DNA from 3 places in the Exiguobacterium sp. SH0S7 genome. Region 2 is predicted to be linked to each of the others. Evidence: predicted binding sites of a transcription regulator. Region 2 holds the regulator's gene; each other region holds the start of a gene.
What was found. The regulator LexA, encoded in region 2, represses DNA repair genes until DNA is damaged. The targets are predictions, from matches to a motif close to CGAACATATGTTCG.

Region 1 (4,937 bases), 120 kb from region 2:
GCTTCTTTGACGAGTGTGTCGACGGCCTCTAACCCGTCGCGGCACGAGACGCCGAACGTCATCGTGACGCTGAGGCGACGCCCGTCATAGATCGTCTCGGTCGTCTTGATCCGTTCCCGGAGGCAGTCGAGCGTCTCTGCGACCTCATCTGCTGTCTGATTGCTCATGAACAGCAAAAACTCTTCTCCACCCCAACGGACACAGATCCCGTCGGTCCGCTCGAGGGCGGCGGCGACTTGTTTGAGGACGAGATCGCCACAATCATGGCCGTGGCGCTCGTTGAACGCTTTGAAGTGGTCGATATCGGCGAGTGCGACGGCGTAAGGTCTACCGTCTTCCACTGCCTCTTTGATGGCTTGTTCGATTCGTTGATAGCCGGTCATTCGGTTATACAGCCCGGTCAATCCGTCCCGTGAAGCGAGGACGTTCAATCGTTCGTTCGACCGTTCTAACTCGGTCGTCACCTCGACGACCGAACTCTCGAACACGAACGTCAGCCCGGCGATGAGTGCGATCGTCGACAGCAGACAAGTCAGCCCGATCACTTGCTCGAACACGGGGGCGAGCGGCTGTGTCCCGACCGTGACGTTCAAGTAAAGGAACCCGTAGATCGCCATCGCGAGCCCGGTCGACATGACGCGGACCAAGCGACTGACGTTCGGCATGAAGAACACACCGTACGCCACCATGATGATGAAGTAATGAACGTTCGCGCCCCACCCGAGGACGATCGTCGAGATGATGGCGTTATAGACGACTTCGACGAACAGTCCGATAAAGAACGTCCGGTAGTACCGTTTATGTACGAAATAAAATGAGAGCGTGTAATAAAGAACGCTGAACACGTTCGACCAGGCGAGCACCGTGACGTCGAGACGCCAAAACGTGACCAAGAACACGACATGGATGAGCCAGGCGAGCGCGTTCCCGTAAAAAGTGATGCGGTAATTATACAGTGTACCGCGACGTTCCTCATAGGCAGTCCCCACGTGAACACCTCCTCGTTCCAGTATACCGAAACTGTAAGGATTTGCCTACGCCTGTTCGAGAATCGAGTCAATCCACTCTCTGTAAACGTTGATTTCAGGACGTTATAATTGCGTGAAATAGATATTTCACGCAATGTTTATAGAAGCGTCATTTGATTCGTTAAAACAGACACGGTGGCATCGTTCGATTTAAAAGCGAGTCAACAGGGTGACAATACATTATTATGTAAACCGCTATGAGGGATATAAACTTTTGTTTCGACAGCCGTTCATCCGTTAAGCGAAAATAAAGCTTGAAACGGGGAACGAGGTAACGTTACACTGAGAACGTAAACAAAAGGGGGATTTCAGGATGGACGACCAACGTTTGAAACAACATCTCGCTGAAGCGAAGACGATCGCTGTCGTCGGTGTGTCATCGAACCCGAACAAGACCGCCAACCAGATTGCGGAGTATTTGCTCCTGCAAGGGTATACGGTCATCCCTGTCAATCCGACGCTCGAGACGTGGAACGGCCGCAAGGTGTATCCGACGGTCGAGAGCATCCCGGGACGAATCGATATCGTCGACGTGTTTCGCCGGAACGAATATTTGGCCGGCGTCGCCGAGGACGCGGTCCGTCATGGGGATGTCGGACTCGTCTTTAACCAGCTCGGTCTGTCGAGCAAGGACGCCGAACGAATCGTTCACGCTGCCGGACTTGACTACATCGAGAACCGGTGTATTTACGTCGAGCACGCTCGACTCCTCGGCTGAGACCTGCCCCTGCGGCAGGTCTACTTTTTTTCACGCGTCAACGGCGCGGAGAGGAAGGCTTGCCAGAATCCCGAAACAGCTATACAATTAGGTATGAAAAACGAACATGTGTTCGAAGATGAGGTGACTGACATGTCAACAAAACTATTTAATTATAATGAAGATGCCATCCAAGTGCTCGAAGGGCTCGCTGCCGTTCGGAAACGACCAGGGATGTATATCGGCTCGACCGACCATCGCGGGCTGCACCATCTCGTCTACGAGATCGTCGACAACGCGATCGACGAGGCGCTCGGTGGGTTCGGCGACCAGATCGATGTGACAATCCATAAAGACGATGCCATCACGGTCCGTGACCACGGGCGTGGTATGCCGACCGGGATGCACGCCTCGGGAAAACCGACGCCGGAGGTCATCTTCACGGTCCTCCATGCCGGCGGAAAGTTCGGCCAAGGCGGCTACAAGACGTCAGGCGGACTGCACGGGGTCGGTGCCTCGGTCGTCAACGCGCTCTCGAGCAAACTACTCGTCACGATCTATCGCGATGGCAAAGTGTTCGAGCAGACGTTCGCTGACGGCGGTGTGCCACAGACGACGCTCCTCGAGACGGGGAAAGCCCGCCAGACCGGGACGAGCGTCTACTTCAAGCCGGACACGACCATCTTCTCGACGACGACGTATAACTACGACACGCTCGCCGAACGGCTCCGGGAGTCGGCTTTCCTATTGAAAGGGTTGACGATCACGTTGACCGACGAACGCTCGGACAAGCAAGAGACGTTCCATTACGAGAACGGGATCGCCGAGTTCGTCCACTATTTGAATGACGACAAGGCGACGCTCCACCCGACCGTCTACTTCGAAGGGACCGAGAACGACATCGAGCTCGAACTCGCCTTCCAGTTCACGGACGCCTACTCGGAGAACGTGTTGTCGTTCGTCAACAACGTCCGCACCCGGGACGGCGGGACGCATGAAGTCGGCGCTAAGACGGCGATGACCCGGATCATGAACGAGTACGCCCGCAAAAACGGCTTGTTGAAAGAAAAAGACAAGAACCTCGACGGCGGCGACGTCCGCGAAGGCTTGACGCTCATCGTCTCGGTCCGGATCCCGGAGGAGTTCCTCCAGTTCGAGGGACAGACGAAGTCGAAACTCGGCTCGCCTGAAGCCCGTGCCAGCGCAGACGCCGTCATGGCCAAGCAGCTGACGATCTTCCTCGAGGAGAACCCGCAGATGGCGACAATGCTAATCAAGAAAGCAATCCGCGCGGCCCAGGCCCGTGAAGCGGCCCGAAAAGCGCGTGAAGAGGCGCGTAACGGCAAGAAAAAGAAACGTTCGAGCATTCTGAACGGGAAACTGACGCCGGCGACATCAAAAAACGCCGCCAAGAACGAGCTATTCCTCGTCGAGGGGGACTCGGCCGGCGGTTCGGCCAAACAAGGCCGTGACCGGACGATCCAGGCGATCTTGCCGCTCCGCGGGAAGGTCATCAACTCGGAGAAGTCGAAACTCACTGACATCATGAAAAATGAGGAGATCAACACGATCATCCACGCGATTGGCGCCGGGGTCGGACACGATTTCGATCTCAGTGACTGCAACTTCGACAAAGTCATCATCATGACCGATGCCGATACGGACGGGGCCCACATCCAAGTGCTCTTGTTGACGTTCTTCTTCCGTTACATGCGACCGCTCGTCGAAGCAGGCAAAGTGTTCGTCGCCTTGCCGCCGCTCTATCGCATCTCGAAAGGGAAAGGCAAGTCGGAGCAGTTCGAATACGCCTGGGACGAGGAAGCGCTCGAGAAACTCGTCAAAGTGTACAAAAAAGGCTATATCATCCAGCGCTACAAAGGTCTCGGTGAGATGAACGCCGATCAACTGTGGGAGACGACGATGAACCCGGACACACGGACACTTATCCGTGTGACGATCGATGACGCTGCCGTCGCTGACAAGCGCGTCTCGGTGCTCATGGGGGACAACGTTGCCCACCGCCGCGAATGGATCGAGGAGAACGTCGCCTTCGGGCTCCAAGAAGATGATTCGATCATCGCCAATGAACATGTGACTAAAGCGATTGAGGAAGTGATGTAACGATGTCGACGATTCAACATATTTTAAACTTGTCGCTCGAACAGGTCGTCGGAGACCGTTTCGGGCGTTACTCGAAATATATCATTCAAGACCGGGCGCTCCCGGACGCGCGCGACGGGCTCAAGCCCGTTCAGCGCCGGATCTTGTATGCGATGCACCATGAAGGCAACACGAACGACAAGGCGTACCGGAAATCAGCCAAGACGGTCGGGAACGTCATCGGGAACTACCACCCGCACGGTGACTCTTCTGTCTATGAGGCGATGGTGCGTCTGTCGCAAGACTGGAAGCTCCGCTACCCGCTCATCGACATGCACGGGAACAACGGCTCGATGGACGGCGACTCGGCTGCCGCGATGCGGTATACCGAGGCACGGCTGTCGAAGATCGCCGGTGTCATGCTGACGTCGATCGCCAAGAACACGGTCGACTACACGCCGAACTTTGACGATTCGACCGAGGAACCGCTCGTCTTGCCGTCACTCCTGCCGAACCTGCTCATGAACGGGACGACCGGGATCTCGGCGGGGTATGCGACCGAGATCCCACCGCACAACTTGACCGAAGTGCTCAATCTCGCCATCGCCCGACTCGCCGGCGAAGTCGAGACACCGAATGACGCCTTCCGTTACATGCAAGGTCCCGACTTCCCGTCCGGTGGCACGGTCATGGGCAAAGACGGCATCTTGAAAGCGTTCGAGACCGGTAAAGGCAAGATCATCATCCGCGCCAAATCGGTCATCGAGCCGCTCAAGGGCGGCCGTGAACAGATCACGATCACCGAGCTCCCGTATGAGGTGAACAAAGCCAATCTCGTCAAGAAGATGGAAGAGCTCCGTCTCGACAAGAAAGTCGAAGGCGTCGCCGAAGTCCGTGACGAGACCGACCGGACCGGAGTCCGCGTCGTCATCGAATTGAAGAAAGAAGCGGATGCGGAAGGTGTGCTTCACTTCTTCTTGAAGCATACCGACCTGCAGCTCGCCTATAACTACAACATGGTCGCGATCGTGCAGCGGACACCGAAACAGCTCGGTCTGTTACCGATCATCGATGCCTATTTGAAACATGTCGAGGAAGTCGTCACCCGCCGG
Region 2 (4,937 bases):
TTATTCGTCTTCAATTCACGGATATCCTCGGTACGATTAAAAACGTCGAGGTGCCGATCAGCCAATTGGACAAAGCACTTGATAACAAGATGATGTTCGATGGCTCTTCAATCGAAGGGTTCGTACGCATCGAGGAATCAGACATGTACCTCTATCCAGACCTTAACACGTGGGTTGTCTTCCCATGGACAGACGGCAGCGGTAAAGTCGCTCGCTTAATTTGTGATATTTATAATCCGGACGGCACGCCGTTCAGCGGTGACCCGCGCGGTATTTTGAAACGCAACCTCGAGCACATGCAAAAGCTCGGCTTCACAGCGTTCAACGTCGGACCAGAGCCAGAGTTCTTCCTCTTCAAGAAAGACTTGAACGGACAGCCGACACTCGAATTGAACGACCAAGGCGGTTACTTCGACTTGGCACCTGTCGATTCAGGTGAGAACTGCCGTAAAGAAATCGTTATCGAGCTCGAAAACATGGGCTTCGAGATCGAAGCGTCACACCACGAAGTCGCACCAGGACAGCATGAAATCGACTTCAAATACGCGGATGCGGTAACGACTGCCGACAACATCCAAACGTTCAAACTCGTCGTCAAGACGATCGCGGCGAAGTATGGCCTTCACGCGACGTTCATGCCGAAACCACTCTTCGGTGTCAACGGTTCAGGGATGCATGCGAACATGTCACTCTTTAAAGGCGACACGAACGTGTTCTACGACCCGAACGGTGACATGGAGCTCTCGGATACGGCACGCGCCTTCACAGCTGGTATCCTCGAGCATGCACGTGCGTTCACGGCGATCTGTAACCCGACGGTCAACTCGTACAAGCGTCTCGTGCCTGGATACGAAGCACCATGCTACGTCGCATGGAGCGCCCGTAACCGTTCACCGCTCGTCCGTGTACCGGCTGCCCGCGGCCTCTCGACACGTATCGAAGTACGTTCGGTCGACCCGGCGGCGAACCCGTACCTCGCGCTCTCGGCCCTCTTGGCTTCTGGTCTTGACGGCATCGAGAAAGACTTGAAAGCACCGAAACCGATCGACAGCAACATCTACGTGATGGACAAGCCAGAGCGTGTTGCGAACGGGATCGACGATCTTCCGGCGACACTCTTCGACGCGCTCGAAGTACTCCGCGCCGACAAAATCGTCATGGATTCGCTCGGTGACCACATCGGCGAACACTTCCTCGAGTTGAAAGAGATCGAGTGGGACATGTTCCGCACGCAAGTAACAGAGTGGGAACGCGATCAGTACATGACTCTCTACTAAGTCGAATGAACTTGAAAAAACGCTCGATCCAGTTTCTTGGATCGGGCGTTTTTTTAGTCAAAACAAGCGACCACTCGAAATTGAGTGGTCGCTTGTTTTGCGATTAGAACGCACGTTTGAAAAATGTGGACGCATAGTCGAGTGCCGTATGGAGCGTCGTCGCGAACACGAGACCGAGGAAGGACGGGATGCCGTTCAAGTCGAGCCACGTCTTCACAGCCGCTTCATACGGGGTGAACGTAAGGATGAGTGCGAGCGGGAAGCCGAGGTAGATGACACGAATGAGATCGCTCAACACCGGTAAGTGCGACAGCGGAGACCGGTGCGGCATCAGCTTCACGTAAGGGAGCCAAAAACCACGCAGCGGTCCCCACCGATAGTATGCATCCGACTTCAAATCGAGGTCCGGGGAGAGCCAGAACGTCCCGATAAGCGCACCGAGGAAAAGGGTAGTCGGGATATCGACATCAATAAAAGGCGTGGCAATCGCTAAAGCACCGATTGCCACGAGGTTCGTACGCGTATGTGTCTTGCCGCTAGCCATTAATGGATCGTCCGGTATACACCGATGACCTTCCCTAAAATGGATACGTTATCGAAATACATCGCCTCAAGTTCATCGTTCTCCGGCTGGAGTCGGACTTTCGACGCCTCTTTGTAGATCCGCTTGACGGTCGCCTCACCCTCGTCCGTCATCGCGACGACAATCTCTCCATTGTCTGCCGTGTTCTGTTGTCTCACGAGTACGCGGTCCCCGTCGAGGATTCCGGCGTTGATCATCGAATCGCCAGAGACGGAGAGCATATACACGTTATCCGAACCGACGATATGGGCCGGGAGCGGGAAGTGTTCTTCCACGTTCTCGATCGCCGTAATCGGTGTTCCGGCCGTAACTTTCCCGATAACCGGGACGTACATGACCGTCTCACGCTCCTCGATTGACGGGGCGTCCTCGCTCAACACTTCGAGCGCACGCGGTTTTGTCTTATCGCGCCGAATCAATCCACGTTTTTCAAGACGGTCCAAGTGACCGTGCACGGTCGAGCTCGATGCGAGACCGACCGCTTCACCAATTTCTCGGACTGACGGGGGATAACCTTTCGTCCGAACTTCAGCTTTTATAAAATCAAGAATCTGTTGCTGTCTTGCTGACATTTTTTTCAATGGATTTCACCTCGTTTATGTCGAATAACCTGCGAACGCATCCTATTCTTTATGGATTTATTTTAACACAAGAACATATGAGCGTACAAACATTCGTTCGTTTTTTCTTGACCGAACAGAGGTTCCTGTTTTATGATGAGAACAGATAAACGAACAGACGTTCCTAAGAACGCATATTCTCATATTTGGAGGCGGTTCAAATGAAAGATACAATCAACGGATTTATATTGGTCGGAATGGTAGTGCTCGGGATGTTCGCCTTTTACTTAGTCGGCGAGTTTCGCCAAGGCGAAGTTGGTGAGCCGACAGTGATGACGGTCGAAAGAAGTATCGAACAAGAAGTTGCGTTCAACGAAGCGGAGACGCTCGAAGCCCAGCTGTTAGCGGAACGTGCGGAAAAAGAAGAACGGAGAACGACGTGGTTCGCCGCTGAATGATCGATTTGGATTGCGAACACCCGCTCATCCTGTGTATCGTAAAAGGATGACTGGAAAGAAAGGAAGTGACGAGATGCGAGTCGTCATTTATTGTCGCGTATCGACGAACAAGTCCACTCAGGAAACCTCGCTCACGAGGCAAGAAGCGGAATTGTTACAGATGGCCAAACGTCTCGATGCGGAAGTGATCGATGTGATCACCGAACAAGAGAGCGGTTTCGAGGTCAACCGGACGGGTCTGCTCGATCTGTTAGAGCATGTGTCGGCGTCAAAGCTCGATGCCGTGCTCGTGAGCGATGACAGTCGCCTCGGCCGAGGGAATGCAAAAATCGCCATCTTGCATACGCTCATGAAGCATAACGTCCGGCTGTTGACAATGCAGTCGTCCGACGAATACGTCGTCTCCGACGCCGAGAAGATGGTGCTTGAGATTGTCAGCGTCGTCGAGGAGTATCAACGGAAGATTCATAACGCCAAGATATCGCGCGGCATGCGCCGGGCGGTCGCGAACGGCTTCAACCCGCAACGCAACATTCAGCACCATGACCAAGGTGGGAGGAGCCGGATCGAAGTGCCGATCGAGGAGATCGTCCAACTCCGGGAGCGGGGGCTCACCTTCGCTGAAATCGCGGCCACGCTCCGCGGATTCGGCTACGAAGTCTCGAAAGCGACTGTGAACCGTCGCTATTTGGAACATGTGGCAGTGCCAGAAACTTGATTCCTGCGCCCTGATTTTGTACAGTAGAACTACAAATTCAGTAGAGAGGGGGCGAACCATTATGTTAGCACCCGAACAATTGGAGCGGATTAACTTCCTCGCCAACAAGGCAAAGACAGACGGTTTGTCACAACAAGAGATGGACGAGCAACAAGCGTTGCGTCAACAATATTTAAAAGCGTTCCGTCAATCGTTCAAATCCCAGATGATGGGCATGAAAGTCGTCGATCCGGAAGGCAACGACGTGACACCGGAAAAACTAAAAGACGAACAGAACCGACACCGTTCTGAATGAACTCGAATGCACATCCTATTTCGTATAGGATGTGCATGTTTGTTATACACGAAGCTCGATAAGGTTCGACCATTCCCTCGAAAACAGACGTATGGAAGTAAACGATTCCAATCAATGTGACATACTATTTAATTAGTTGTGACACACGATTGAGTGTGCTAAAATATGACGGGTAGAAACTTTCTTAACAACAGAGAGGATGAAATTAGTGGAAACAACTACTAAAGAATTATTAGCGATTAACTCGATTCGGACGCTCTCGATTGATGCTGTCCAACAAGCGAACTCAGGTCACCCAGGTATGCCGATGGGTGCGGCCCCGATGGCGTTCACGCTTTGGACAGACAAAATGCGTCACAACCCGAAAAACCCGAACTGGTTCAACCGCGATCGGTTCGTCCTTTCAGCAGGACACGGTTCGATGCTATTGTACTCGCTACTTCACTTGTCTGGTTATGACCTTTCACTCGACGACCTCAAGTCGTTCCGTCAAATGGACTCGAAGACACCAGGACACCCTGAGTATCGTCACACAGCAGGTGTAGACGCGACGACGGGACCACTCGGTCAAGGGATTGCCATGGCTGTAGGTATGGCAATGGCTGAGAAACATTTGGAAGCAACATACAACCGCGACGAATTCAACGTGGTTGACCACTATACGTTCGGAATTTGTGGAGACGGTGACTTGATGGAAGGTGTGTCGGCTGAGGCCGCCTCACTCGCCGGTCACTTGAAACTCGGTAAACTCGTCGTCTTGTATGATTCAAACGACATCTCACTTGACGGGGATCTCCACAAGTCATTCTCTGAAAGCGTAGAAGATCGATTCAACGCTTACGGATGGCAAGTCATCCGCGTCGAGGATGGAACGGACATCGATACGATCGCCAAAGCGATCGACGAGGCGAAAGCTGAGACGTCGAAACCGACGATGATCGAAGTGAAGACGGTCATCGGTTTCGGTTCACCGAACAAATCAGGTAAATCGGCCTCACACGGGGCTCCACTCGGTGAAGCAGAGATCGAGCTCACGAAACAGTTCT
Region 3 (4,937 bases), on a different contig from region 2:
CATGTTGATTCGATACTGGAAGGCCGCACTAGAAATGAAAAAAGAGTTGATCAATGGAACGATGTCTTCTTTTACAAAAAACAGTAATCCATCAAATATCTCGATTCTCGAAATCGAGGAAATCATTAGAAAGTATGCAGAGACTATCGAATCGGTATCTGAACTGGATGGTGAAATTGAATTTGATGAGGCAGTCGAAAATCATTTTGATGTCATCTATCGAGTCGTCGAATATTATGAAAAAAATCCATTGCCGGGAAACCGAATGGTCAAAAAACAACTATTGATTGAATTGAATGAACGACCAGACATACGAGAACGGAAAAATAAAATGAGAACCGAAAGGATGAAACGATATGGCTGAACGTAAAGTATGGTTTATCACACGACCGGAGAGAGATCCTCAATTCCACGCGGAGGCCGTCACTGCATTGAAAGAGGCGACAGACAATTTTACGAAGAAATGGGAAGGGAACCGAGAACTGCACAAGCACTATGAATCGGTCCTCGCTGCACATGGCTTAAAGCGTAACAACGTAAGTAACGACGGGTCAGGTGGACGTACGTGGTGCGCGATGTTAAAGACGTTCTCGTATTGTTACATCGACAAAGAAGGATTCGTAAAACCGACTAAGGTAGGGAAAGCTTTAGTAGATGGAGTCCAACCGTATGAAAATGTGAAGAAACAAATTCTTACGCTTCAAATCCCGAATGCCTATTTCATGGAAAAAGGATTCCGCCCGAAATTCGAAGAGGGATTTCGTATTCGCCCGGCGCGCTTTCTAATCAAACTCGTACAACGTGCAGATCTTGAGTATCGTCTTTCTAAAGAAGAAATCACGTATTTTGTTTTGACCGCTCAAAAAGATTCACAGGAACAAGAGGTTGCCTCAAAAATTCTATCGTTCCGAAGTGCGTCTCCAGAACAAAAAGAATCAATGAAGCAAGAGGTCGCAGTTCACTACGATCATCGTGCCCGGAACGACAAGGCCGCTCGCGATTACTATCAGGCTCATTCAGACGTTGCCCACACATTCATGTTGCTGTGTGAGTATACAGATCTAGTGGAGTATCAAAGAGGAACGTCGATTCTGACAACAGAAGCGTCTTTGGTCAAGACAGCGATGGAGAGTATCGCTTATTACGATTCGCGTTACCCGTTCAATACGCGTTACCTCATCTCAGTGGAACGGATGGCCCAGAACAGTGGTCTAGACGTCGATAGCTACAAATCAAATGAGTTTGGAGACATCAAGCCCGCCAATAACTCGGCTAAAATGGCCAAAAAAATTGAAGTCGCTTTAAGTAAAATCCCTAATCCCACAGAATTGACAGATGAAGAGTTGCTCTCTCATTTCGAACCTATCTTCGGGAAACGCGATGCACTGAAAGCCGTGAGTACGGTTCGAGCCGGAAAAGGATCAATGAACCATCTTTCTGAAGAATTTGTAGAGAGATATCTAGGGGACATGACGCATAATGAATTTGAACGAACGACCACTGAAATTTTGAAGGCAATCGGCTTCGAGACAATCTATCAACCTAAAATTCAGGGTAAACAGACAGAAATCGAAATCCTAATTCGTTCAGGTTCCATTCATGGCATCATAGACACCAAACACTATCCGAATGGGTTTGGATTAACGCAACAACTCGCAAATTACATGGCATCTGAGTACATCCAAAACTATATGATTTATGACGAAAGTACGCTTGATTTCTATGGGTATGTCACCTCTGGAGGTTTCACGGGTGAGAAAAAATTAGAGTCGATCACGTCGCTGGCGGAAAAATTAACAGGTAAAACGATTGAAGGATTAATGATCACGCGTGAAGTGTTGATTGGTTTCCTTGACTATTGTTTGGAGAACCAAATCCCTCGAGAAGAACGGGTCCGTCTATTTATTGAGAATGCTAAAAACAAAGGATTCAATGATTTGAAGCAATTTGTATAAATCAAGATACACATCTGGTTATACAAGTGAAGCTAGTCAAGAAGGGAAGAGCACAATCGCTCTTTCCTTTTATTTTTTGGAAAGTCGAGGAGCGACACTTCGTTTCGCGACGCAGACTTCGAACAACCGCTAGGGCGTTAGTCCATCGATTGTTCCACGTGAATGATTGTCTCGAACGGCATATGGATGATACCGTCCCGCTGATTCGCCAGCTCGACGGTCCGCTCCATGTAGTTCGTCCGGTGCACGAACCCCTTGAATCGTCTCATTTCCCTCTCCCCCACATATCTTACCTCCACCATGTACCCACTGAAAATCGCGTCATTCAGCACGTTCTCATAGACCGATAGGACCTGTTCATCGATGTCGGGCATCTCGATCTTCTGAATCTTCTTGTAGTATTTCGTCAGCAGCGCCTTGTGCTCGGGCATGAGGAAGGGAATCCATTTCAACTCACCTCGGTCACGATACATCGTCATCACAATTCCTCCTTTCCATAAAACGAACGTTTGTTCTTATTTTATACCCGATTTATCTCGTTTGAACAGTCTTTTTCGTGATCGGTGATCCGTGCGTCCTGTTTCCGTACTCTAGCTCGCTGGTCGTCGATGCAAGGGACGTCAAAAAAATGACGCGCCCTGCGGCCCGTCTTCCTTCGCTTTTGGCTCAAAGCAAAGCTTTTCGCTCGTTGGCTAAGGAAGCCAGGACCTCCGTGCGCTCTACGCATTTTTTTGAGGCTCTCCCTGCGGTCGCCCTTGCACCGTCTCCCGACGCTCGCTTCGTTTCCGTCAACAGGACGCACAACGGTGTTCGTTCTGAGGTCGGCTTATCCGAAAGGGGACAAACTATCATGGAACTCACATCCATCATCGAGGTCATTCGTATCAAACAAGAGATTCGCGAGGAGATGGTCGCTCTCGAGCACGCGACGCTCCGCTCACCGGCGTGTGCCCGGTCCATCGCGGCACCGTTCATCGCCGACGACGACCGTGAGGTCTTCCTCGTCATCATGCTCAACACGAAAAACAACGTTATCGGCGTCCACCGGGCGCATGTCGGGAGCGTCAACTCGAGCATCGTCCATCCACGGGAAGTGTTCAAATGTGCCATCTTGAACAACGCTTCTTGCCTCGTCGTCTGTCATCAACACCCGAGCGGGGACCCGACCCCGAGCCGGGAAGACATCGAAGTGACGGAACGCTTGTACGAGGCCGGACAGCTCGTCGGTATCCCCGTGCTCGACCATGTGATTCTCGGGTCGGACGAGTCGTATGTCAGTCTGAAACAACGGGGCTACATGGGTTAAAGAGAAAAGGGATGGAATGGGGCCGGGGAACGGTCCCGGTCCGTCTGAGAAGGGCAAGGACGAAAAACGTACGTTTTTCTTTGACGAGACGGGCGACTCGCGTTGCTCTCGCCTGGATCCGTAGAGCGGGATCCGGGAGAAGGTTCGTTTTCGCATGACGAAAACGGTGATACGGGATGCAAGCATCAAAAAAGAACCTGTCGTCTTCTATACGCAGGTCCTCTGTGTCGTTCTGAGTTGTATCGTCTTATTTGATTTCAATCGTCTGTTCGCCCAATTCGTCACCGCCGATGCCTTGCGTGGCTACCAAGGTGACCGGTGTCTCCAAGTCGTCGAGCTCATAGGCGACGGCGTTCGAGACCGTGCCGTCCTGTTTGATGGTCTCGAGCTGACTGTCGAGGAACTGCTCGTCCGGCAGCATGCCGACCTCGAGGGTGTTGACCGCGTTCGGGTCATTGTCCTGAATCGCTTCGAAAACGACTATCCAGGCGCTCATCGGGGTGATGTCTTTCCCGGTCAGGTTCGTCGTGTCATACCAGATGGCGAGGACCGCTTTGTCGCTATACTCGTTACCAGGCTCTCCGGGTGGGATCACTTTCGTCTCGGTGATCTGAATCTTAAGGTCGTTCAGTATGGCCTCCCCGTCCTTGAAATAGACGTCGCGTTCCGCCGGTGCGTCCTCTGTTGCATCCTCCGTCGTCTCAGAGCTATCCAAGGGTGTATTCGAATATGAAGTGATGCATGTCCATTGGCTCATCAAGTACCGGTTCGAGGATTGGGGCGTGTCTGAGGACGGGGCATGGGAGAAGGAATGGTGATCCGGGCTCATGCGTGAGCGTCTACCGCCGACTGGCAAAGTCGCTCATCGCACCGATACCCCCCTGACGGCCCGATAACAAGAACTGCTTTAAAACGCATCTCTACGTTCCTGGACCTTTCTGACGGGAGGCACGGAGCGTAAGGACAACGTCAAAAGCAAGGGTGTGGGCGTGACTAACGCCACACGAGGAGCGCCAGGAGAGCTGGCATTTTTATGACTATTTTGACGCCTTTTAGATCAAGGCAACGTCTTCGCTTGGTCATCGTGTAACAGGAACTTATAAGTTAACAGAATTCAATTAGAAAGAGGGTGTTTGCTCCTCGTTTGATGGGAGCAAACACCCTCTTGGCTTTTGTAGTTTGAATTTTTATAATCTTATACCCTTTACGACGTTATCTTTTTGTTATTTTAATTTGTTCAAACTTATGCACATAATCATCCGGTAAAGGTAATCGCCCGTTCTCATCCATTCGGTATTCTTTCCCTTGAATGGTAAAAAGCGTATTTTCGTCGTGGCCATATTTTCGCCAGTCTTTCTCCTTCATTGCCTTGCTTTCGGGATCAACATCGTGGACGACCCCATAAGGACTAAGACGATAGCGAGTTGGCTGATTATTGACGGTAAATGGTTCTTCTGTGTTAATACCGAAACTGATCAATTCCGTGTAAACATCTTCTGCCTCTCGAGCCGTATAGAGGTGTGAAGGATTACCTGTACGGACAAACTTTTGAAAGTCACCTAAGAACTGTCTCTTTTTCTCAAGAAAGACACGTTTTTCATCTGACATCTGGTTATCAAAAATCAGTGCTTGAACGTGGTTAGAGCTTTTCTCTTCATTGAAACGAAAATTGATGA

Region 1: the regulator LexA is predicted to act here: its motif matches at 1,848-1,861, upstream of parE (DNA topoisomerase IV subunit B).
Region 3: the regulator LexA is predicted to act here: its motif matches at 2,458-2,471, upstream of EVJ22_RS13465 (YolD-like family protein).

What each region holds. Positions count from the first base shown of each region.
Region 1 is NZ_SJVA01000001.1:41,163-46,099, reverse strand. Features, by position in the region: gene EVJ22_RS00250 (GGDEF domain-containing protein) at 1-989, opposite strand, end outside; gene EVJ22_RS00245 (CoA-binding protein) at 1,342-1,746, shown strand; gene parE (DNA topoisomerase IV subunit B) at 1,879-3,846, shown strand; gene parC (DNA topoisomerase IV subunit A) at 3,849-4,937, shown strand, end outside.
Region 2 is NZ_SJVA01000001.1:158,432-163,368, reverse strand. Features, by position in the region: gene glnA (type I glutamate--ammonia ligase) at 1-1,277, shown strand, start outside; gene EVJ22_RS00855 (metal-binding protein) at 1,381-1,821, opposite strand; gene lexA (transcriptional repressor LexA) at 1,821-2,441, opposite strand; gene EVJ22_RS00845 (hypothetical protein) at 2,642-2,878, shown strand; gene EVJ22_RS00840 (YneB family resolvase-like protein) at 2,952-3,596, shown strand; gene EVJ22_RS00835 (DUF896 domain-containing protein) at 3,658-3,891, shown strand; gene tkt (transketolase) at 4,091-4,937, shown strand, end outside.
Region 3 is NZ_SJVA01000013.1:29,802-34,738, reverse strand. Features, by position in the region: gene EVJ22_RS13475 (hypothetical protein) at 1-364, shown strand, start outside; gene EVJ22_RS13470 (AlwI family type II restriction endonuclease) at 357-1,955, shown strand; gene EVJ22_RS13465 (YolD-like family protein) at 2,093-2,434, opposite strand; gene EVJ22_RS13460 (JAB domain-containing protein) at 2,806-3,261, shown strand; gene EVJ22_RS13455 (DUF5067 domain-containing protein) at 3,509-3,976, opposite strand; gene EVJ22_RS13450 (hypothetical protein) at 4,474-4,937, opposite strand, start outside.